3 regions of the Rhizobium sp. ERR 1071 genome follow, and region 1 is predicted to be linked to each of the others. Evidence: predicted binding sites of a transcription regulator. Region 1 holds the regulator's gene; each other region holds the start of a gene.
What was found. Region 1 encodes LexA, which represses DNA repair genes until DNA is damaged. Its sites were predicted from a motif close to TGTTCNNNNTGTGTTCNG; they were not measured.

Region 1 (7,665 bases):
GCTAATTTAACCCGTAGAGATTAACCGTCCGTTGACTCTAACAGTCGGGACCAACAAAAAACCGCGCCCGAAGGCGCGGTTCAATCCAAGTAATAATTTTGCCGTGGATCCGGATGGATCCTACAGGTCAGATATCAGCCACGAAGGATGGAGCGGCCGGCATATTTTGCCTGTGGGCCGAGCGCTTCCTCGATGCGGATGAGCTGGTTGTACTTGGCAAGACGGTCGGAACGCGACAGCGAGCCGGTCTTGATCTGGCCGCAGTTGGTGGCAACGGCGAGATCGGCGATCGTGGAATCTTCCGTTTCGCCCGAGCGGTGCGACATGACGGCGGTGTAGTTGGCCTTGTGTGCGGTTTCGACGGCGTCGAGAGTTTCGGTCAGCGAGCCGATCTGGTTGACCTTGACGAGGATCGAGTTGGCAACGCCCATGCGGATACCGTCGCGCAGGCGAGCGGAGTTGGTGACGAACAGGTCGTCGCCGACGAGCTGGGTCTTCTTGCCGATCAGGTCAGTCAGGGTCTTCCAGCCTTCCCAGTCGTCTTCAGCCATGCCGTCTTCGATCGATACGATCGGGTACTTGGCTGCGAGTTCTGCGAGGTATTCAGCCATGGCGCCGGATTCCAGCGTGCGGCCTTCGCCTTCGAGAACGTACTTACCGTCCTTGAAGAATTCGGTCGAGGCGCAATCGAGGCCGAGAGCGATTTCGTCGCCCGGCTTATAGCCCGCCTTTTCGATTGATTTCATGATGAAGTCGAGAGCTGCCGGCGCGCTGGAAAGGCCGGGTGCGAAACCGCCTTCGTCACCGACGTTGGTGTTATGGCCCTGCGATGCCAGTTCCTTCTTCAGAACGTGGAAGACTTCCGAACCCATACGGACGGCTTCGCGGATCGAATCTGCACCGATCGGCAGGATCATGAATTCCTGGAAGTCGATCGGGTTATCGGCGTGAGCACCGCCGTTGATGATGTTCATCATCGGGACCGGCAGCAGACGGGCGTGAGCGCCGCCGACATAGCGGTAGAGCGGCAGGTTGGCGCTCTGGGCAGCAGCCTTGGCGACGGCCAGCGAGACGCCGAGGATAGCGTTTGCACCAAGGCGCGACTTGTTCGGCGTGCCGTCAAGCTCGATCATGATGTTGTCGAGCTGGATCTGGTTTTCGGCGTCCATGCCGCCGATGGCGTCGAAGATTTCCGAATTGACGGCTTCGACGGCCTTCTCGACACCCTTGCCATGGTAGCGCTTGCCGCCGTCGCGAAGCTCGACGGCTTCATGCGCGCCGGTCGATGCGCCCGACGGAACCGCCGCGCGGCCCAAGCTGCCATCTTCGAGGTAGACATCGACTTCGACAGTCGGATTGCCACGGCTGTCGAGTATCTCGCGGGCGATAATGTCGGTGATTGCGGTCATGATAGCTTCCTGCTCGCTGGTTTATAAATCGATTTAAATCGTCTTAATCGAAGGCGCGGAAATTACAATGGCGATCCGCGCCGCGATTTGGCACTCCTGCAGGCCCGTAACGTAAATTCATGTCAGCCTGTTGAATGCCGGCTACGTTTCAAGCCTTGGCAATGGCGTCGAAGGCCAGCAGCTTCTCCAGAAGCCGTGGCATATCCTTCAAATAGACCATGTTTGGGCCGTCGGACGGTGCATTGTCGGGATCCTCATGCGTCTCCACGAAGAGACCGGCAACGCCGACAGCGACGGCCGCGCGCGCCAGCGTCTCGACGAAGCGGCGGTCGCCGCCGGTCGAGCCGCCCTGCCCGCCAGGCTGCTGCACGGAATGGGTCGCATCGAAGATGACGGGCGCGCCCATCGCCGCCATGATCGGCAGCGAGCGCATATCCGAGACCAGCGTGTTGTAGCCGAAGGAGGCACCGCGCTCGCAGAGAAGAATATTCGGGTTGCCGCTGTCGTTCAGCTTGGCAAGCACGTTCTTCATGTCCCACGGCGCCAAGAACTGGCCTTTCTTGACGTTGACCACGCGGCCGGTCTTGGCGGCTGCAACCAAAAGATCGGTCTGGCGCGACAGAAAAGCAGGGATCTGCAGGATATCGACCGTCTTGGAAACGATGGCGCACTGCTCTTCCGTATGGATATCGGTCAGAACCGGAAAGCCATATTCCTTCTTCAGGTCTTCAAAGACTTCCAGCGCCTTTTCCAGGCCGATGCCACGCTTGCCTGACAGCGATGTGCGGTTCGCCTTGTCGAAGGAGGACTTGTAGACAAGGCCGATGCCCAGCTTGCCGCAGAGTTCCTTCAGGACGCCGGCAACCATGAACGCATGGTCGCGGCTTTCCATCTGGCAGGGGCCGGCAATCAGCGACAGCTTTGCAGTATTGGAAAAGAGGACCTTGGAGGCACCCTCGCCGACGGTGACTTCCGAATTCGTGCTCATATTATCTCCTCAAAGGCGAACAATGCGCCCTGACCGGGTGCCAACCTCGCCAATAGACGATTGTTCTTACGCGTATAGGTGACGCCGTTAGCAGTGAAATGCGACGATGTCACGGAAAGATCGCGCGTTTTGAAAAGGATTGCACGTGCTCTGAGCCCCGGATCATTCGTGCGAACAGGTAGATCATAGAATGCCTCCATTCCTTCCGGCGTCAAAATCTCCAGATCGGCATTGGCAGCCTTGATCGTCAGGCCAAAGGAATGCTCCATAATGCGCGGGCCACCGACAAGCTCCTCGAAGAAGCCGCGATAGGCCGCCGGCTTCGGCGCGCAAAGCGCTACCCGCGCGATACCAGTCACGCCGTTTTCGTGACGCTCGAGCACACTGCGGTCAGCCGGCAGCGGATTGATGCGCTGACAGCAGAAAGCGAGAAAATCCGGCGCGCGCAGATCGGCGGCGAAGGCAAGACGAAAACCGGCCGTGGTTTCCGTTCCATCCGGCATCTTCATCGGACGGGAGAAATCCAGCATTCGCCCCGCCGAAATCGCAGCCGCTTTGAAACGCTTATCATCCGCCACCGCATCATCCGTACCGAACACCACTGCCGAAAAGCCATTTTCGCCCACCCGGAAGCGATAGGCTTGATCGCGGGCAACAAAAACATTGCCATCCATGATGCTCTTCTCGCACTGCTCCGCAGACGCGACGCCCAGAGGTTCGAGATAGGTTTTATCGGCAAGGAAGACGCAGGCATTCTGCGTGCCAAAGGGATGGCGCGCATCTGGAGCCACTGTAAAACCGAGCTTGCCGAGGCGCTCGCGTGCCAAAGCGATATCGACGGTCGGCAGCACGAGATGATCCAGCGGATGCGGAGACGAAATCATGGCTTCTCCTGTTTGCTTGCCGAAGCAGATTTGCGCCCATCCCCCGCGCAATTCAAGATGGAAGCATGGAACACCCGGAGCACACGACATGGATCGAAGGCAATCTCGCAAACGTGATTGCTGATTCTCTGCCATGGCTGGCTCATGCAGCCGCGCGGCACGTTCATCCAAATGCTCGGCGCACGGGCTGAACGACAAAGTCGCGGAAGCGAGTAGAGCGGCATTTTTCTTATTTTTCCGTAAGTTAACGGAGACATAGCGCGCCGATGTTCCGAGCCGATCCATTCGCAAATGGCAATTATTTAACTGACCTCACAAGGCTTTACCGAAATTTAAGTACTTGCGGAACACATATGGAACATATAGTGTCCGTTCTGGATTTGTTTCGCAGCTTTTCTTGATTCTGGGGTTCCAAGACGATGTTGACGCGCAAGCAGCAGGAACTGCTTCTCTTCATTCACGAACGCATGAAGGAATCCGGTGTTCCACCATCCTTCGACGAGATGAAGGATGCATTGGATCTGGCATCGAAATCCGGTATTCATCGCCTGATCACGGCGCTGGAGGAGCGGGGCTTTATCCGCCGGCTGCCGAACCGGGCCAGAGCGCTCGAAGTCATCAAGCTTCCCGACGCCTATAATCCGAGCCTGCAGCAGCGCCGCGGCTTTTCTCCGAGCGTTATCGAAGGCAGCCTCGGAAAGCCGCAGCCCGTTGCCCCGCCCGCTCCGTCGAAGGTGGCAAATGACGATCACAATGGCTCGGCGTCGGTGCCCGTAATGGGCCGGATCGCTGCCGGTGTTCCGATTTCTGCCATCCAGAACAATACGCACGACATCACTGTTCCCGCCGACATGCTCGGCTCCGGCGAACATTATGCGCTTGAAGTTCGTGGGGATTCGATGATCGATGCCGGCATCTTCGACGGCGATACGGTCATCATCCGCAATTCGACGACGGCCAATCCCGGCGACATCGTCGTGGCGCTGGTCGATGACGAAGAGGCGACACTGAAGCGCTTCCGTCGCAAGGGTGCTTCCATCGCGCTTGAGGCTGCAAACCCGGCATACGAAACCCGCATCTTCGGACCGGATCGCGTGAAGGTCCAAGGCAAGCTCGTTGGCCTTATTCGCCGCTATCACTGACCGGTGAATTGTCGATGGCGGGTGACGTGGGCGCAATTGGCGCGTCGAATTTGCCGGTGCGCCAATCGTAGGTTCGATGCCTGGTCCAGGGACGCTGCGGGTTCTCGAATGCGGTTGAGAGGATGGGCTTGTCTCCGGTAAGCACCATTTCGATGGAGCCGGTTTTGCGCAATGTCGCACCGGTTATGAGCATCGCTCCGGAACGGCAATGGTCGAGCCGTAGCCGGATTGGCGTCACGATAATGTTCCCCGTGTCGCAAGCCGCAGGCAGGTAGGCCGCGTTTTCGATAGTGACCAATATCGCGCCGTTTTCAAGCATGGCCGCGCACCATGCTCCTTTCTGGCAGGCGAAACTGCCTTGCATGGTGCGGTCCAAGGCTTCTTCCATTGCGATACGGACCGCCTTCTGTTCTTCACTGTTCAATCGCTTATAACGATCTGCCTTGCCGATTTGTGGAAGTCGGCTGTCAGCCGGGAGCATGGTCGGAGGCTGATGGTCCGCCGCAACCAGTGCCTTTTGCCATTGTTCGAAAATGAAGGCCTGCGGTCTCTCGCGATTGGTCGCGAGTATATCGTCCTGGCGCAATGCGACCAGGACGCCATCTTCGGAGATCATCAGGTCGGGTTTCGGTACGCCAGATCCGAATGCCGCCAAGCCCATGGACAAGAGCGATAATAGCAGGCCCAGATGGCGAAGCCGGGTCCGCAATATGCTCATGATCAGGAAGCCGATAATGAATGTGGGCATCAGCCAGGCCGGCTGGCGACCGAAGGTAATGTCACCTCCCCAACCAGCTACGGTTCTTGCGATCATGATAACGAGTTCCAGTCCCTCTCCGGTGACTTTCCAGAAAGGCCCGTCGAGACCGAGCGGCATGAGCAGCATCGCCATCATCCCGAACGGCATAACGATGAAAGAAACGACGGGCATTGCCGCAAGGTTGGCGGCGAGCCCATATGTCGCCAACCGGTGAAAATGCTCGATCGAGAAGATAGCGGTCGATGCGCCACCGATGAACGAGGTCGACGTCACGCCTGCGAAGAAACGTGTGACGAACAATAGCGGACTTAGTACACGAAGGCGCGGCAGGATGTTTTCACGATGCCGCCGCCGTTTCCAGAGCGAATAGCCCGACACCAGCGCCAGCGTTGCGGCATAGGACATCTGGAAGCTCGGGCCGAGCACTTGCGACGGCGACAGTACAAGAATGACAATGGCAGAAAGTGCGACGTTGCGCAGACTGATCGATGGCCGATCGAAAAGCACGGCCACGAGCATGATCGCCATCATGATGAAGGCACGCTCGGCGGATACGCCGAAGCCGGAGATGAGATAATAGGCCGTTACAGTGAGAAGCGCGCCGAGGGCTGCGAACTTCTTGGTCGGCCAGGCCTGCGCGACACCGGGAAACAGGCTGAACAAGTAGCGTAGGCCGATGTAGAAAATGCCGGCCGACAACGCCATGTTCAGACCGGAAATTGCAATGATATGGGTCAGACCGGCAATTCTCAGCGCTTCGGTCGTATCCTTGGAGATTGCGCGTCTCTCATCGGTGACAAGCGCTGCGGCAAAGGCGCCGGTATCTCCCGGCAAGGTTTGCCTGATCCTGTCGCCTATGCTGTTGCGCAGGCCAGCGAGCCAGATATCGGCCGCATCCAATAAGGAGCCGGCCGCGTTATCACCGGATGGCGACAGTAATTCCGGTGTTCCGTAGGCAAAGCCGTTCGCACCGATACCGTTGAAATAAGAACTGAAGGCGAAATCATTGAGACCGGTCAATGCTGGTCCTGCCGGAGGAGTCAGGCGCGCCCTACCCCGGATCCGATCACCTAAATCGAACGGTTCCGCCTGCTTGCGCACGAAGATCGTAACCCGCTGCGGCGCGCGGCGAATGGAAGGTTTTTCCGTTGCCTCGACGCGGATGACATAGCGCCAGCGTCCATTGTCATAGGATTCCCGTCGTTCGATCTGACCGGTCACGGTCGTGGTCACGGCCGAATCGAGCATGACGGTAGAAACCCGCCAGCTCTCGCATTGCGCCAGCGCCATGCCCAGGCAAAGGAGCATGCCTGCCAAAAGAAGATGGCGAAACAGCCTGCCTGCCTCCTGCATGAGCGCGAAGCCGCTGGTGAAGACCAACAGGCCTACAAGAACAGCCTGTGGAGGCGGATCGCTGCCAGCCTTGAACCAGAAAATTGCACCAAGGCCCATATAGATCGGCGCAAGCAGGACCGCGCGACCATGGGCCGCCTCCTCTTCGATCAATCCGAAGGTGCCAAGCCGAATGCGGCTTGATACCCGCAATAGCCGGGATGTCAGCCGCGTCTGGTCCTGCGTCCGTTCCCGTCGCGGCACTTCGGCGGGCAAGATATTCGTGGCAACAACAGGGCGAGGCTGCGAGAGCGCAGCAACGTCCCCACCCTCTTTCCGCTGCTCGGATGCCTCCAAATTAGGCACTCGCCGCCGTCCCCACGCAAAACTACAGCTTTTGCGCGATTTTTGCCGTTAGCAGGCGATGAATTCAACCAAAATCGACGCAAACAGGGCTCAATTGGGCCGGTTTCGCCGCCTAGCATAATTAGAGGCGCTTCTGCAGTGCCCAAAAGTTGATACTGCATTGCACAATTCAGCGTTAGGATAACTTGGCATTAGGCTCGGGATCATATAGCTAGTCGGTAGTCGCTTAACCTTTTGGCGCTTTTTATGGCGTCAATCCCGCCAAATCTTGGAGGATCAGCATGACGGAACAAAGCGCGAAACTAACTTGGGGTGAAAAGACGGTGGACCTGCCGGTCAAGACCGGAACCATCGGCCCGAGTGTCATTGATATTGGTGCCCTTTATAAGAACACCTCCACTTTCACTTACGATCCTGGTTTCACCTCCACCGCGTCGTGCGAGTCGAGCATTACCTACATCGATGGCGACGAAGGCGTTCTGCTGCACCGCGGCTATCCGATCGATCAGCTGGCCGAACACGGCGATTTCCTCGAAGTTTGCTACCTCCTTCTCTACGGTGAACTGCCGACGGCAGCGCAGAAGAAGGACTTCGACTATCGCGTAACCCACCATACGATGGTGCACGAGCAGATGTCGCGCTTCTTCACCGGCTTCCGCCGCGACGCACATCCGATGGCCGTCATGTGCGGCTGCGTTGGCGCGCTTTCCGCCTTTTATCACGACTCGACCGACATTACGGATCCGCACCAGCGCATGGTCGCAAGCCTGCGCATGATCGCCAA
Region 2 (7,665 bases), on a different contig from region 1:
CGTCAACACCGCTGGGCGCAGAGGCGGCGCAGCTCTACGCGCTCTTCGAAAAGCTCGGCAATGGCGGCCGCGATTTTTCGGCAATCATCGAGATGTTTCGCGAGGCCAAGTGAGGATGGCTGGATAGTTAGCCGGGTGCAGGGCTGCCCCTCACCCGACCCTCCCCCCGCCCGCGGCAGGGGAATCGCATATGAAATGAGGTCGTTGCTACGCACCCCTTCTCCCCTCGGGGAGAAGGTGCCGACAGGCGGATGAGGGGGCCGCCAAGAGCACGAAAGCCCGCGTATTCAAATCCGTCACCCCCTCATCCGACCCTTCGGGCCACCTTCTCCCCGAGGGGAGAAGGAACTTGCGGAGGCGGCATCGAAGAACATGCCTGACCCGCCCGGCCTCAATAACCCCAATTCACCGCCACATGCCCCGCATCCGCGCGCCCACATCGACGCGTACCTCCCGCGCCCGGATCGCGGCGGCACTTTCAGGCCGTGCCTGCGGCCAGCCGCAAATCTCGAAGAACTGCAGCAAGGTCGCGGGAATGAAACGGGTGCGCGAGGCAAAGACATGCTTGTCGCCCTGCGCATGCTGGCCGTGCACGAAGAAGCGCTGCGGAATGACGAGGTCGAGATTGTCCTTCGCCCTGGTCATAGCGACGTAGAGCAGCCGCCGTTCCTCCTCGATCTCGGCCGATGATCCGACCGCGAGATCGGCGGGGATGCAGCCGTCGACGGCGTTGAGGATGAAGACCTTCGTCCATTCCTGGCCCTTGGCGGAATGGATAGTCGACAGGATCAGGTAGTCCTCGTCCAGCAGCGGCACGCCGGCCTGATCGCTGGTGGCGTCAGGCGGATCAAGCGTCAATTCCGTGAGGAAGCGCTCGCGCGAGCCGTAGCCCGCGGCGATCTGTTCGAGCTGGACGAGATCCGCCTGGCGGGTCGCGGCATCCTCATGCGCGCGTTCCAGATGTGGCTCGTACCATTGGCGAACGAGGCCGATTTCCGCCGGCCAGCCGGCCTTGCCGCTTTTGACCTTGCGCATCGTCTCGACGAAAGCGGCCCAGTCGTCTCCCGTGCGCGGCGGTGGCGGCAGTTCGGTGAGTGCGGTAATCGGGCTTGCCTCTTCGCCGATCTGGTCGAGCACGCGCTGCGCCGTGGAGGGGCCGACGCCGGGCAAGAGCTGCATCAGGCGGAAGCCGGCGACGCGATCGCGCGGGTTCTGGGCGAAGCGAAGCGCCGCCAGCATATCCTTGACATGAGCGCTATCGAGGAACTTCAGCCCACCGAACTTGACGAAGGGAATGTTGCGCCGGGTGAGTTCCACTTCCAGCGGGCCGCTATGGCTGGAGGTGCGGAATAGCACTGCCTGTTGCTTCAGCCTTACGCCGCCCTCACGATTTTCCAGTATCTGATCGGCGATGTAGCGCGCCTGATCGGCCTCGTCGCGCACCGTCACCAGCCGCGGCCGTTCCGTGCTTTGCCGTTCGGTGCGCAGGTTCTTGGTGAAGCGCTCCGAGGCGAGATCGATTACAGCGTTGGCGGCAGCAAGGATCGGCTGCGTCGAACGGTAGTTGCGGTCGAGCGTCACGATATCGGCCGAGGGTGTGAAGGCTTTCGGGAAGTCGAGAATGTTGCGCACGGTCGCGGCGCGGAAGGAATAGATCGACTGCGCATCGTCACCGACGACGGTCAGTCCGCGGCCATCGGGCTTGAGAGCCAGCAGAATGGAGGACTGCAGCCGGTTGGTGTCCTGATATTCGTCGACAAGCACATGGTCGAAGCGGCTGCCGATATCCTCGGCGATCAGCGGCTCCTGCAGCATATGCGCCCAATAGAGCAGCAAGTCGTCGTAATCGAGCACGTTCTGCGCCTGTTTCGCCTCGACATAAGAGGCGAAGAGATCACGCAGCTGCTGCTCCCACATGGCGCACCACGGGAAGTAATCCCGCAGCACGCCGTCGAGCGGCGCTTCCGCATTGACGGAGCGCGAATAGATCGCAAGGCACGTCGCCTTGGTCGGGAAGCGGTTCTCCGTCTTCGAAAAGCCGAGGTCGTGGCGCGCGAGGTTCATGAGATCGGCGCTGTCTTCCCGGTCGTGGATCGTGAAGGCCGGGTCGATGCCGATCTGCTCGGCATAATCCCGTAACAGACGCGCGCCGATACCGTGGAATGTGCCGCTCCAGGCAAGCGCGTCGGCGGTGATACCGGCATTGGCCCCCAGCACCTCGCGGCAGATCCGCTCGACGCGACGGCCCATCTCGGCGGCAGCGCGGCGCGAAAAGGTCATCAGCAGGATGCGGCGCGGGTCCGCACCTCTAACGATTAGATGCGCGACGCGATGGGCAAGCGTATTCGTCTTGCCGGAGCCGGCCCCGGCGATGACGAGCAGCGGCCCGGCAATATGACCGTCGCCTGCCGTCGTGCCATGTTCCACCGCCAGCCGTTGCTCCGGGTTCAGCTTTTCCAGATAGGCGGCGGTCATCAACTCTCCTGAATACCTCCGGCAGCAGGCGGAGCGCGGCATGCGGCGAATCGCAAGCGCGAAAATATAGGGACGTTCTATGGATGTTCCGAATCGCCAAAGCCTGTCAAGATGAACAGGGCCTGCACGCGGATGACCTCCGGCGCAAGAATCTTATCCGGATTTGCACTCGTCCGGCTCGAAAAGGATCTTCTTCGTGCTTATGTATCATTCCGGCGCAGCATTTTGAGTTTTTGGGGCTTCGTAATGCGTAGAATGAAGGTTTCAAAACATGAACGAAACGATTGCCACCGGGCTGCGTCTGCCTAGCGGCCTCGTGGCTTTGCCGGACGGCCGCCTGACGGTCGTGGAAATGGATGCCAGTCGCCGCTGTCTGAAACTTTTCGACGCAAGCGGCGTACCGCAGGAACTTTGCCGGGTCGGCGGCCGGCCGATGGGGATTGCGGTCGATGGCGACGGATGTTTCTGGGTAGCCAACGGCCCGGAGAATTCTCTTGTCAGATTATCGGCGCAAGGCCGCGTCCTGCAAGTCATCGAGGGTAGCGCGGATGGTCCGTTTCTGCATCCGAATGCACTCGCTTTCGGACCCGACGGCCTGCTTTACATGACTGATTCTGGCATCCGTCTTGCCAATCTTCTCGAAGGCGGCCACATCCATCCCGATTTCTTCAAGGCGGCTTACAATGGCTGCGTCTATCAGATCGATCCGGCTGAGGGACGGGTCATCCGTGTCCTCGCAGCCGGTCTGCTCTTTGCGAGCGGCATTGCCTTCGATGCCGATGGATTGCTCTATTATAGTGAAACACTGACTGGAAAAATCTATCGGCAGGTCGTTGGCGGCAGGCAGGAAATGTTTGTCCAGTCGATGACATCGCCCGCCGTGAACGCGCTGCGCGGGCCGGCCGGCCTCGCCTTTGATCGCAGCGGCATGCTTTACTGCGCCATGTACGGCCTGGGTGAAATTTCCATGGTGGACGCCGAGGGAAAAATGGCCGGTCATATCCGCACGGACGGCGCGCGCCCAGCTAATATTGCTTTTACCGTCGACGGCAAACATCTGCTCGTCAGCGAACAGGAAAACGGTGTCGTGGAAAAGATTACGGCGCCGCGTCCGGGCTTGCCTTTGCATATGCCGCCGATTTCGTAGGGCGGCGAAGGACATGCCCCGAAGCCGGGCATGTCCTCTTTTCATTTATTATGCCGCAGGAATCTGCTTGTTGTCCTTACCGGATTTGCCGTCTGTCGATGCCGTATCATTGGCAACCGGCTTGGCATGACGGCGGCGCCAGTCGCCGAGGAACAGCAGGATCGGTGCGGCGATGAAGACCGACGAGGCGCCGGCAACGAGGATGCCGAACACCATCGGGATCGCGAAGCTGGAGACGGCGCTGCCGCCCCAGATTGCCATCGGCACCAGCGCCAGGAAGGCAGTGGCGTTGGTATAGAGGCTTCGCGCCAGGGTCTCGTTGATCGATTTGTCGATGATGTCGCGCAGCGGCATCGACTTGTAGAGCCGCATGTTTTCACGCATGCGGTCATAGACCACGACCTTGTCGTTCACCGAATATCCCACAAGCGTCAGGATCGCGGCGATGGCCGTCAGGTTGAAATCGAGGCCGGTGATCGCGAAGAAGCCGATCGCCTTGGTGACGTCGAGCACCAGCGTCACGATGGCGCCGACCGCGAACGGCCATTCGAAGCGATACCAGATGTAGAACAGCATCGCCAGGCTGGCGATCACGACCGACAGGATGCCGGCCCAGGCAAGCTCGCCCGAAACCTTCGGACCGATGACATCGGTGCCTTCGATGGTCGCGCTCGGGTCGATCTTGACGATTTCGGCTTTAAGCTTGGTCACTGCCGCCGTCTGCGCCTCTTCGCCGCCGTCCTGGCGCTGGGCGCGGACAAGGAGGCTGTTATTGTCGCCGAAGGACTGCAGTGCGATTTCGCCGAGGCCGAGCGTGTTCAGACCCTCGCGGAACGTCGCCAGATCGGCCGCGTCCTTGGTCTTGACCGACATCTGGATACCGCCGCGGAAATCAACGCCGTAGTTGAGGCCCGGATGGATGAACAGGACCACCGAGGCGAGCGACAGGATCGCCGAGACGGTGACGCCGAAGAAGCGGGCCTTCATGAACTGGATGTGCTTGTCATAGGGGCTGAAGGGGATCAGCGGCCTGATGTTGATCACCTTCAGCTTGCGGCGACGGGTGATGGCGATCATCACGACACGCACGAAGGCGACGGAGGTGAACATTGAGATGATGAGGCCGAGACCCATGGTCACGGCAAAGCCGCGAACCGGGCCGGAGCCGAAGTAGAACAGGATGGCGGCGGCAATCAGCGCCGTCATGTTGCCGTCGATGATCGTCGAATAAGCCTTCTTGAAACCGTTATCGATGGCGGCGAAGGCGCCGCGGCCCTTCCGGGTTTCTTCGCGGATGCGCTCGTTGATGAGAACGTTGGCATCAACCGCGAGGCCGATACCAAGGACGACGCCGGCGATGCCGGGCAGCGTCAGCGTGGCGCCGACAAGCGTCAGGGCCGAGAAGGTCAGGACCGTGTGGATGAGCAGGGCAACATTCGCCAGAATCCCCCAGGCGCCATAGAGCACGAAGATGAAGGCGGCAACCAGAACGAAGCCGACCAGGCCGCTATAGATGCCCTTCTGGATCGCGTCGCTACCAAGGTCGGCGCCGACGGTGCGCTCCTCGATGACGGTGAGCTTGGCCGGCAGGGCACCGGCGCGCAGCAAGGCTGCAAGCGTGGTGGCGCTGTCTGCGGTGAAGTTGCCGGAGATCTGGCCCGAGCCGCCGGTGATCGGCTCGCGGATATTAGGCGCACTCAGAACCTTGTTGTCGAGGACGATGGCGAAGGGCTTGCCGACATTTTCGCGGGTGATTTCGGCAAACCGGTTGGCGCCGGCGCTGTCGAAGCGGAAGGTGACGAGCGGCTCGTGCGTGTTCGGATCGAAGCTGACGCGGGCATCCGTCAGGCGGTCGCCGGACAGTTCGATGCGGTCGAGAACCGGATAGCTGTTGCCCTGCTCGTCCTTCATGATGGTGACGCCGGGGCCGGGATTGTTCGGGTCGACGTTATCGGCCAGCAGATGGAAGGACATCTTCGCGGTCGAGCCGAGAAGCTCGCGCAGGTGCGACGGATCCTGTGCGCCGGGAAGCTGGACGAGAACGCGGTTCGGACCGACGCGCTGAATGGTTGGCTCGGCAACGCCCACCTGGTCGACGCGCTTGCGGATAACTTCAAGGCTCTGCTGAACGGCGGAATCGACGTTGGCCGAAATACCGGCCGGCGAGAAGGACATCGCGATCGTCGCGCCATTCGGCTTGATGTTGAGATCGGACTGGCCGGCCGAGAGGCCCGACGTGATCGTATTGGCCAGCGTCTGCAGCTGCGTCACGGCATCGCTGCTCTGCGAGGCGTCGCTGAGCGTCACGACGATCTGGTCGCCATTGCGGACGATCGAGCGGGTCTGGATGTTCTTGTCGCGCAGCACGCGGCGCGCGTCCTGCTGCAGCGATTGCAGCCGGCCGTTCGTCAGGTCCTTCTCGTCGACTTCGAGAACGAGATAGGAGCCGCCGCGAAGGTCGAGGCCGAGCGAAACCTGGCTATGAGGCAGCCAGGATGGGATCTTGCTGAGAACCGACGGCGGCAGCGCGTTCGGCAGTGCGATCAGAAAGCCAATGACGATGATCACCGTATAGAGTGCCACGAGCCATGGTGAGGTACGCATGGGTATTATCCTTGAAAATAGGCTTATGCCGACGGTCTGGCCGCAGGCGGACTTGAGGTCGTGTCGGAAATTCAGCGCGTCTGCGCCAAACGCTTAGGCGAGCGCGCCTGGAGGCGCACGTGCGAGATAGGCGTGAAACGCCAGGGATTCGAACCGTGTGGCATCATCCGGGCGGTACGATTGCCACGAGGTTGCCGGATATCCGAGGGTAGGGAGGGCAGCAAGCGTTGCAGGCCCTATATCGTGCCATGTAGCTTTCGGCGTCACCAGCCGATCGGCAACGACGATTCCGCGGACCGGGTCACGCAGTGATAGATAGAGAGGCTGGGTGTCTTTGCCCGAGGAGAGCGCGTCCGCATCGGCGCGCGCGGCAAGGTTGATGCCACCGCCAAGCGCCAATCCGATATAGGCGAAGAATGCGACGAACAGCGAGGCGATCACGCGCGCTCCGGCGCGGTGCGTCCTGTCGTCTCTATCTTCGCTGTCGGCGGCGCCGAATTCAAGCGGGCTCAACGGTCCAAAATGCCTTCATTCCTTTGCCGGAGCGAACTCCAGCGGTTCGGTCATGATAACAGGACGCTTGGCGTCTTCCTAGTGTGGCCTGTCATGATGCAGTTGCACGAGCCGGTCAACAGTCCCGGCTCGATTTCTTAATTTTCCGTCGCACCCGCTGCCGACGATTTAGGCGCCAGGCAGGATGCCGGGACGCGATAGGCATAAAGCGTCTTGCCCTTCATCTCGCCATAGGGTGGCGACCAGCTCTTGATGAGTTCGGCCTGGCCTTCCGGGCAATCGATCGGATCGTTGTCGACGAACAAGACCGGACCGGTCACGCTGACCGGCAGGGAGAAATCCTGCTCGTAATAATTCGCGGGGAAGCCGCCGAAGTGGCGGGCATAGATGTGGAACGGCTTGCCTTTCAGCGTGTAGTAGAGATCGGCGAGGATATCGCGGTCCTGGGCAACGATTTCAGTCAGTTTCGCCTCCGTGGCGATATTGGCGATTTCTTCACTGATGACGCTGCGGCCGACATAGCGCTTCATGACAAGATCGCCGTTCGGCAGCTTGATGTCATAGGCAAACACCGTCAGCACCGGGATCACGAAGGCGACGACGGCGCCTATGATAAGCGAGGTGCTCAGCCCCTTTTTCGTCAGGCGATAGAGCAGCCAGACGGCGAGAATGGTGCCTGCGGCATAAGCCGAGACGGCCCAGTTGGCATAGGCCTTGGCGAGGAGGGCCTGCAGCGTGATCAGCGCCACGACAGGCACAGAGAGCCAGAACAGCAGCTTTTCCCGGTCGTCGCTCTGCCCGCGGATCAATCGCCACGTCGCCCACAAAAGCGCGTAGAAGACGACCGGGCCGACGACGCCGAACTGGGCACCGAAGAAGCTGAGCCCGTTGAGTATGTGCTTCAGCAGGGTGTTGCCGCCGCCGCT
Region 3 (7,665 bases), on a different contig from region 1:
AAAACCCGGCACGAAGGCCGGGTTTTTGAAGCAATGGTGGCGTCTTGGCCTTATGCGGCTTCGTCCTGCGAGTCGTCGTCGTCGACGACCTTGCCGCGCTTCGGGCCCTTGTTCAGATTGGTCTCGACAAGGCGAACGGCTTCGGTTTCCGACATCTTGTTGACGGCCGCGATTTCGCGCGCCATGCGATCAAGAGCAGCTTCGTAAAGCTGGCGCTCCGAATAAGATTGCTCCGGCTGGTTCTCGGCACGATAGAGATCGCGAACAACCTCCGCAATCGAGATCAGATCGCCGGAATTGATCTTGGCATCGTATTCCTGCGCGCGGCGCGACCACATGGTGCGCTTTACGCGGGCCTTGCCCTGCACGACCTTCAATGCACGCTCGACGAAATCCGTCTCGGAAAGCTTGCGCATGCCGATGCTCATGGCCTTGGCCACCGGCACCTTCAGGCGCATCTTGTCTTTCTCGAAGTCGATTACGAACAGCTCGAGCTTCATGCCTGCGACTTCTTGTTCTTCGATCGCAGTGATCGTACCGACGCCATGGGCCGGATAAACGATCGCTTCACCAGTCTTGAAGCCGTGGCGTGCTGCTGAAGGTTTTTTCTGCTGGGTCGTCATTCTTTTCAAAAACTCCCTGTTACGCGCCCCGTTAGGGCCGGGGTGCCGGGTCAGTCAGGCCCGGATGAGACGGACGTACCGTCGGGTCACTTCATCCTGGTCCAGCCAGACTTATGCAAACAGAAACCCATCCATCGCGATCCGGGACCCGACAACACAATACGTTGATATGTCAAGGAAACCGCGTACGGATTGGTGATTTGCTTTCGTGATGGTTTTGGGCATGCGAAATGCCGCAGTGGATCAGTATGAGGAACCTATCACAAAAATCTGAGGAAATCAATAATTTGCTGCACGCGCGCCAAAATGGCCACGTTGACCGACCAGCGGCCCAACGGCAATGATTCGCTTTCTGCGATATCGACTACACCTTTATCGCTGGCCTGTCACGACCTTCGATCAGTCGCCCGCGCCGGGGTTGGCCGAGAAATATTTCTCGAATTTACCCTGCTCGCCGTCCATTTCCTTGGCTTCCGGCATCGGGTCGCGCTTGACGGTGATGTTCGGCCAGATGGCGGCGTATTCCGCATTGACCTTCAGCCACTTGTCGAGACCCGGCTCCGTATCGGGCTTGATCGCCTCGGCAGGACATTCCGGCTCGCAGACACCGCAATCGATGCATTCGTCGGGATGGATGACGAGAAAGTTCTCGCCTTCGTAGAAGCAGTCGACGGGGCAGACTTCCACGCAGTCGGTATATTTGCAGCGGATGCAATTGTCGGTCACGACATATGTCATGAAGCACTCCAGGAATGTCTCTAGTTCCCGCGGATGCGCAACCTGGAACGTCGCACCTCTCCGCGGAGCCGAACGGGCACACGAATGCGTCACGCACAAACGCGCCGTCCGGCGGGTTACCGGCAGGTTGATCGTGAGGTATCCACTTTGCCAGCCAATTTCAAGGACAAACAATCTTGAAAACCGCCTGCGACAGGCAGAGTTTTCTAATCGTCGTCGGCGGTGAGGCGGTCGATTGCGCGCCGATCTCGTTTCGTGGGTCTGCCGCTGCCCGGTGCGCGCAACGCCTGCTCGAACGGGGTGAGACGTTTTGTCTCATCCGGCGGCGGCGTCAGATCTTCGTAAAGCAGCCTGGCTTCCTCGAATGGCCCCCTGCGTTCGCCGGACGCCCGCACGATCAACACAATATCGCGACGCTCCAGCGAGAGCTCGATCCGATCGCCTGCCTTGACGCCGAAGCTCGATTGGGCGATCCGCTCGCCATTCACCCTGACACTGCCGTTTTGCACATAGAGCTGGGCCAGCGAACGGGATTTCACCATGCGGGCAAAGAACAGCCATTTGTCGATGCGCTGGCGCGAACCGGAAAATGGCTGTTTCTCGTCCGTCATGGCCTATTTCTTCATCTGCTCCTTGAGGGCAGCGAGCTTGGCGAAAGGAGAATCCGGATCGATCGGCTTTTCCTTGCGCGGCGGCTTGGCCTCGAAGCGCAGCGGCTGCGACGCGCCGCGATTGTTGCGATCATTCCGGTCGCCGCGCTCCTGACGATCGCCCCGTTCGCCACGGTTGCCCTGATGCTGCGGACGGCCACCTTCGCGATTGCCGCGCGGACCCTTATCGCCGCCACGAGCTTCACGATTGTCGCGTCCGTCGCGACGATCACGACCGCCTTCGCGACTTCCTTCACCGGCGGCTTGCTCGCCGCCACGGCGATTGCCCTGGTGACCACGCCCCTCGCCCTGCGGGCCGCGGCGATCGCCATGGCCGCGACCACCCTGGCGCTGCTGATGGTCATTGCGACCACCCAGACGCCAAAGCAGAACCGGCTTGGGCTCGGCTGCTTCCGCGGCAACTGCACCAGCTTCGGTAACCTCGGTAGACTCAGTCGCTACGGCAACCGGTTCAGCCGAGACATCCGCAGCCGGAGCTGCTTCCTGGGTGACAGCTTCCGTTTCCTTAGCCGGCTCGTCGCTCGAAGCATCGGCATCGTCATGGTCGGCTTTTTCAGTAACGGCATCTGCGGCCGGCGCCGCTGGTGCCGCAGCCGCATCCTGCTGGGCGAGGAAGGCCGCGGCCTCCTCCGCCCTGACCGCATCGGCGCGATAACCGAGACCCTTGAGAATTTCCTCCATGTCCTCAAGCGTCGCGCCGAGAATGGAGAGCATCGCGGTCGTCGTCGTGAAGCGACGGCCGTCATAGGCGCCGTCGGGGCGCGAAGCCTGGCCAGGCTTCCACTGCAGCAGCGGACGAATGAGGTCCGCCAAGCGCTCCAGAATGTCGATACGCACCGCGCGCTTGCCGAGGAACCGGAAGCCTGCAAGCTTGTAGAATGTGCGCTCATATCCAGGATCGGTAACGACCGAGGTACGGCCGGCAGCTAGAACCGGAATCAGATCGCCATAGCCGGGCTTGTCCAGGCCGTCATTCTTCAGTGCCCAGAGCAGCGTAATGAGCTCGGCCGGAGCGGGTTTCAGAAGGGCGGGCACGAAAATATGGTAGGCGCCGAAGCGAACGCCGTAGCGGCGCATCGAGGCACGCCCGTCCTGATCCAGCGACTTCACTTCCTCAGTGACATCCCGGCGGAACAGAACGCCGAGATTCTCCACCAGCTGGAAGGCCAGTCCCTTGGCAAGGCCCTGCAGATCTTCGGCGCGCTGGAGATCGTCCAGCGGCTTCAGGACGGTGCTGATGTGGTGATTCACGAAGCGTTCAATACGAGCGGCGACATGATCGCGCGCATTGCCGGTCAGCTGCTCGTCGGCGAGCAGGATGACGCGCGGACGCATGACATGATCGCTGCCTGACAGGCGCGCGACGGGATCGCCGAGCCAGCGCACGAGGCCATCGGCACTGATCGCGAGATCGCCGTTACCGGCCGCATGCAGACGTGCGGCACGTGCCTCGAATTCCAGCGCCAGCGCCTTTTGCGAGGCCGTCTGGACAGCCTTGGCATCAGGCCCTTCGGTCCCTGCGATAGGCGTGAACCGGAATCCGGTCAACTGTCCCACATGATGTCCCTCAACGAAGACATCTCCATTCACACTGATTTCAGCTTCCAGCATCGCATTCTCTCTCAGGCGCTTCATGAGCACAGATGTCCTGCGATCAACAAAGCGTTTCGTCAACCTCTCATGTAACGCGTCGGACAATCGATCTTCGATTTCCCGCGTCTTTTCTTGCCAGTGTGTCGGATCGGCAAGCCAGCCAGGCCGGTTCGACACATAGGTCCAAGTCCTTATCTGCGCGATTCGCGCCGAAAGCGTGTCGATCTCGCCGTCCGTCCGATCGGCGCGATGCACCTGTTCGGCCAGAAAATCCTCTTTCACCGTGCCATAGCGCACGAGATCGGAAAAGAGGGCGGCAATGAGATCGGCGTGCTGGGCAGGCGTGATGCGCCGATAGTCGGGAAGCGCACAGGCCTCCCACAATTTCTCAACCCGAGCCGGGTTGCTGGCAAGATCGACTATCTCCAGATCGCGTGACAGATATTCCAACGCCTGCTGGTCTACCGCAGGCAGCGCCCGCGTCAAGCCCTGCACGCGAGGCGCGTCTTCCAAACTTGCACGCAACGCCGCGATCGAAGCGAAATCCAGATCCTTGCTGCGCCATTGCAGCACCTTGACCATATCGAATTCGTGTCCCTCGATCCGGCGCACCAGCTCGTCATCGAACGGGTCCACCTGCCCCGTCACCCCGAAAGTGCCATCCTTAAGGTGACGGCCGGCACGACCTGCGATCTGGCCAAGCTCGGCCGGATTGAGGTTGCGGAACTGATAGCCGTCGAACTTGCGGTCCTGGGCGAAGGCGACATGATCGACATCGAGGTTGAGCCCCATGCCGATCGCATCTGTCGCAACCAGATATTCGACATCACCTTCCTGATAGAGGGCCACCTGCGCATTGCGGGTACGTGGACTGAGCGCCCCGAGAACGACGGCCGCGCCACCGCGCTGGCGGCGGATAAGCTCGGCGATCGCATAGACCTCGTCGGCGGAAAAGGCGACGATCGCCGTGCGCTGCGGCAGGCGCGTGATCTTCTTCTGCCCGGCGTAGAAGAGATGCGACAGCCTGGGCCGTTCGAGAACCGTAATTCCTGGCAGAAGCTGTTCGAGAATCGGCCGCATGGTGCCGGCACCAAGCAGCAGGGTTTCATCGCGGCCGCGCAGATGCAGGATACGGTCGGTGAAGATATGCCCGCGCTCTAGGTCACCGGCAAGCTGCACCTCGTCAATGGCGACGAAGGAAGCGCGCGTCTCGCGCGGCATGGCCTCGACGGTGCAGACCGAATAGCGCGCATTGGGTGGCGATATTTTTTCCTCGCCGGTCACGAGCGCGACATTGTGTGCCCCGACCTTTTCGACGACGCGCGTATAGACCTCGCGGGCAAGCAGCCGCAGCGGCAGGCCGATCACGCCGCTGCCGTGTGCCACCATGCGCTCGATAGCATAATGGGTTTTGCCGGTATTGGTTGGTCCGAGCACCGCGGTTACGCCGCGTCCGCTCAGGATCATGGGCTGCGAAGTCTGAGTCATAGGTCCGTGCATGGGCGAGAAACTACCGTCTTCCGATCAGCATGTTCCTCCTGGAGGAAACGAACAGATGACGACCATATGTGACAAAGGCAAGACCCGAATGAAAAAACAGATACGACAACAACCGATTTCATATTTGATCGCCTCAACCATAAGCTACATTTCGGCTGCATCCCATGCGAGTCCCGGCGATTCCGGAACAGCTTGAGAACGAATCGGAGACGAATCGCTGACTCCACTGCGTTCCTTATTTGTTCACGACTACATATGGATTTCAATGAAAAGATTCACACCAAATGCTGAATCTTGTTTACGCAACTTTTCCAGCGCAAAAGGAGTCAAGCGGAGAATGCCCAGCCAGCGAAATTTCCGATCGCATTATGGTTAATGGTCTGTAAATAATGAAGTTTCGCGTGAATCAAAGGATCGCGTTAACATCCGGGCCAAAGCCGGAACGAATCGGAGACGAATCGCAGATTCCAGGCGGTTCCGTTTCTGTTCTCCACAATATTTAGTGTTTCCCGGCCGCGGACATACCGGACTCTGAATGGTTGAGACCCGAATTCCGGCCGAATCTGCGATTGTGATTAACCTTTTAACGAGCGCAGCTATAACGAATCAGCAAATACACGCAATAGCTGCAGCCATTAACACATCGATCAAAGCCGGAACGAATCGGTGACGAATCGCGGATAGAGGCAGGTATCGTATTCGTTCACGGCTACATATTGTATTTCGTCGGAACAGCATCGCGAAATAGCACTGCCATGAATAGACGAACCTCCCACAAACCTGCAGCAAATTAACCAATCGGCCGGCGAAAGCACCATCTATGCGGTTCACCTGGGCTCCACTTCGCCCTTCCGGCACCTTGATGGCGTACCTGGAGGAGGCTCGCGGTTAGCCCAAGTCCAAATAGAGAACGAATCGCCGACGAATCACAGACATCGGTCCTTTCCCGTTTCGTTCACCACAAGCCATTGTATTTTAATCATATTTTAACCATACAAACGGATCTCCCATCGCTCCGGCGACGGCGATATGACGTTGCCGCACTAACGTTTCCCTAAGGCCCAGGCTCCCGCCTACTCGCATTTTTATTTCTTAGCCGGAACAATTATCGAGCACGCAAGTTTATCTGCACAGAATTGCGGAACTCAGCCTGTTCCTGGATACGGATTTGAGCTGAAGCGCTGGAAGGATAACGTCGGATCGGAAGCGATATTGGCGGGACATTCAAGCGATCGACATGGAGGAGACACATCATGCTTGGTACGGTATTGCTTGTGATACTGATTCTGCTGCTGATCGGCGCACTACCCAGCTGGGGTTACAGCCGGGCGTGGGGGTATGGCCCATCGGGTGGTCTCGGGCTTGTTCTCGTCATTGTCCTTATTCTGTTATTGATGGGACGGATTTGATCCGCGGTTTGTTGTTCAAACCTCGCAACACCAGGGAGCTACACCATGAAGAAGATCATCCTCGCGATCGCCGTCCTCGGCGCATTGGCATCGTGCACGTCTACGGAAAAAGGCACGGCCATCGGAGCCGGTACCGGCGCGCTGATTGGCGGCGTAGCCACGCATAGCTGGGGTGGCGCCGCTGTCGGCGCAGTCGCTGGCGGTGTGGTCGGCAACCTCATCGGACGCTCGGAAGATCGTCGCGGATATTGCATCTACCGCGATCGGTATGGTCACCGTTACGAAGCTCGCTGCCGCTAAAGCCAGCATCGCCTGACCGATCGTCCTTTACGGCCGGTCAGGACGCGTTCTGGAACAAACTCACGGAACAACCGTTCCCTCAGGAAAATCGTCTTCCCGCGGCATCGCCCGGGGGAAGGTGGCAGTGTTTTGAGAAAGGAACGGCATCATGGCCGCAATCATCGCAAGCATTGCAGCACTCGTGCTCATCGGCACGACTTTCTACGCCCTCGCCAGCGCGGCAAGAGCACGCGGAAAGGAAAAGCAGCAGGGCGCACTTGAAGCCGTCGTTCTGGAATTCAAGCCACGGCAGCGACAGCAAGCAAATTCAAACCGGGGATGATTGCACGCCGGGAATGGGAACTCTTAGTCCACCCCTAGAGCCGGATGAGTCGGCCTAAATCTGAATCCGCTGTAATCCCCTGACACTTTTCGGCATCCCGCTCCATAACGGTCTGAAGCGGCTCAGCCTCTCGCAAGAGTTCCGAACCGCTCCATCTCATTACCTTTACGCAACTTCGGATGAGAAAAGCTGCCCTGCGCTTCTTCTGGAATTGCTTATACGAAGAGCTGGCCGCCATTGGCAGATATGGTCGATCCCGTGATGAAACCGGCATCGTCGCTGGCGAGGAAAACCGCGATACGGGCGATTTCCTCAGGCTCGCCGAGGCGCCCAACGGGGATCTGCGGGATGATGCGCTCGTTCAGCACTTTCTCCGGCACCGCCAGCACCATCTCAGTACCGATATAGCCAGGGCAAATCGCGTTCACGGTGATGTTCTTGGCGGCCCCTTCTTGGGCAAGCGCCTTGGTGAAGCCGAGATCCCCTGCCTTGGCGGCGGAATAGTTCGC

Region 2: FBZ99_RS12415 (ATP-dependent helicase) is a predicted target of LexA. The motif match lies at 2,549-2,566, and genes of this name have one in related genera.
Region 3: FBZ99_RS24525 (helicase-related protein) is a predicted target of LexA. The motif match lies at 5,355-5,372, and genes of this name have one in related genera.

The regions. Positions count from the first base shown of each region.
Region 1 covers NZ_VITM01000001.1:440,322-447,986, forward strand. The annotation lists gene eno (phosphopyruvate hydratase) at 135-1,409, opposite strand; gene kdsA (3-deoxy-8-phosphooctulonate synthase) at 1,558-2,397, opposite strand; gene FBZ99_RS02225 (VOC family protein) at 2,394-3,281, opposite strand; gene lexA (transcriptional repressor LexA) at 3,701-4,423, shown strand; gene FBZ99_RS02235 (ComEC/Rec2 family competence protein) at 4,404-6,881, opposite strand; gene gltA (citrate synthase) at 7,163-7,665, shown strand, end outside.
Region 2 covers NZ_VITM01000003.1:472,338-480,002, reverse strand. The annotation lists gene mmsB (3-hydroxyisobutyrate dehydrogenase) at 1-113, shown strand, start outside; gene FBZ99_RS12415 (ATP-dependent helicase) at 406-2,475, opposite strand; gene FBZ99_RS12410 (SMP-30/gluconolactonase/LRE family protein) at 2,747-3,622, shown strand; gene secD (protein translocase subunit SecD) at 3,671-6,226, opposite strand; gene FBZ99_RS12400 (hypothetical protein) at 6,320-6,739, opposite strand; gene FBZ99_RS12395 (ArnT family glycosyltransferase) at 6,877-7,665, opposite strand, start outside.
Region 3 covers NZ_VITM01000008.1:172,844-180,508, reverse strand. The annotation lists gene FBZ99_RS24540 (CarD family transcriptional regulator) at 51-623, opposite strand; gene fdxA (ferredoxin FdxA) at 1,023-1,361, opposite strand; gene FBZ99_RS24530 (RNA-binding S4 domain-containing protein) at 1,568-1,972, opposite strand; gene FBZ99_RS24525 (helicase-related protein) at 1,976-5,113, opposite strand; gene FBZ99_RS24520 (DUF3309 family protein) at 6,379-6,534, shown strand; gene FBZ99_RS24515 (YMGG-like glycine zipper-containing protein) at 6,580-6,834, shown strand; gene FBZ99_RS33260 (hypothetical protein) at 6,983-7,156, shown strand; gene FBZ99_RS24510 (beta-ketoacyl-ACP reductase) at 7,372-7,665, opposite strand, start outside.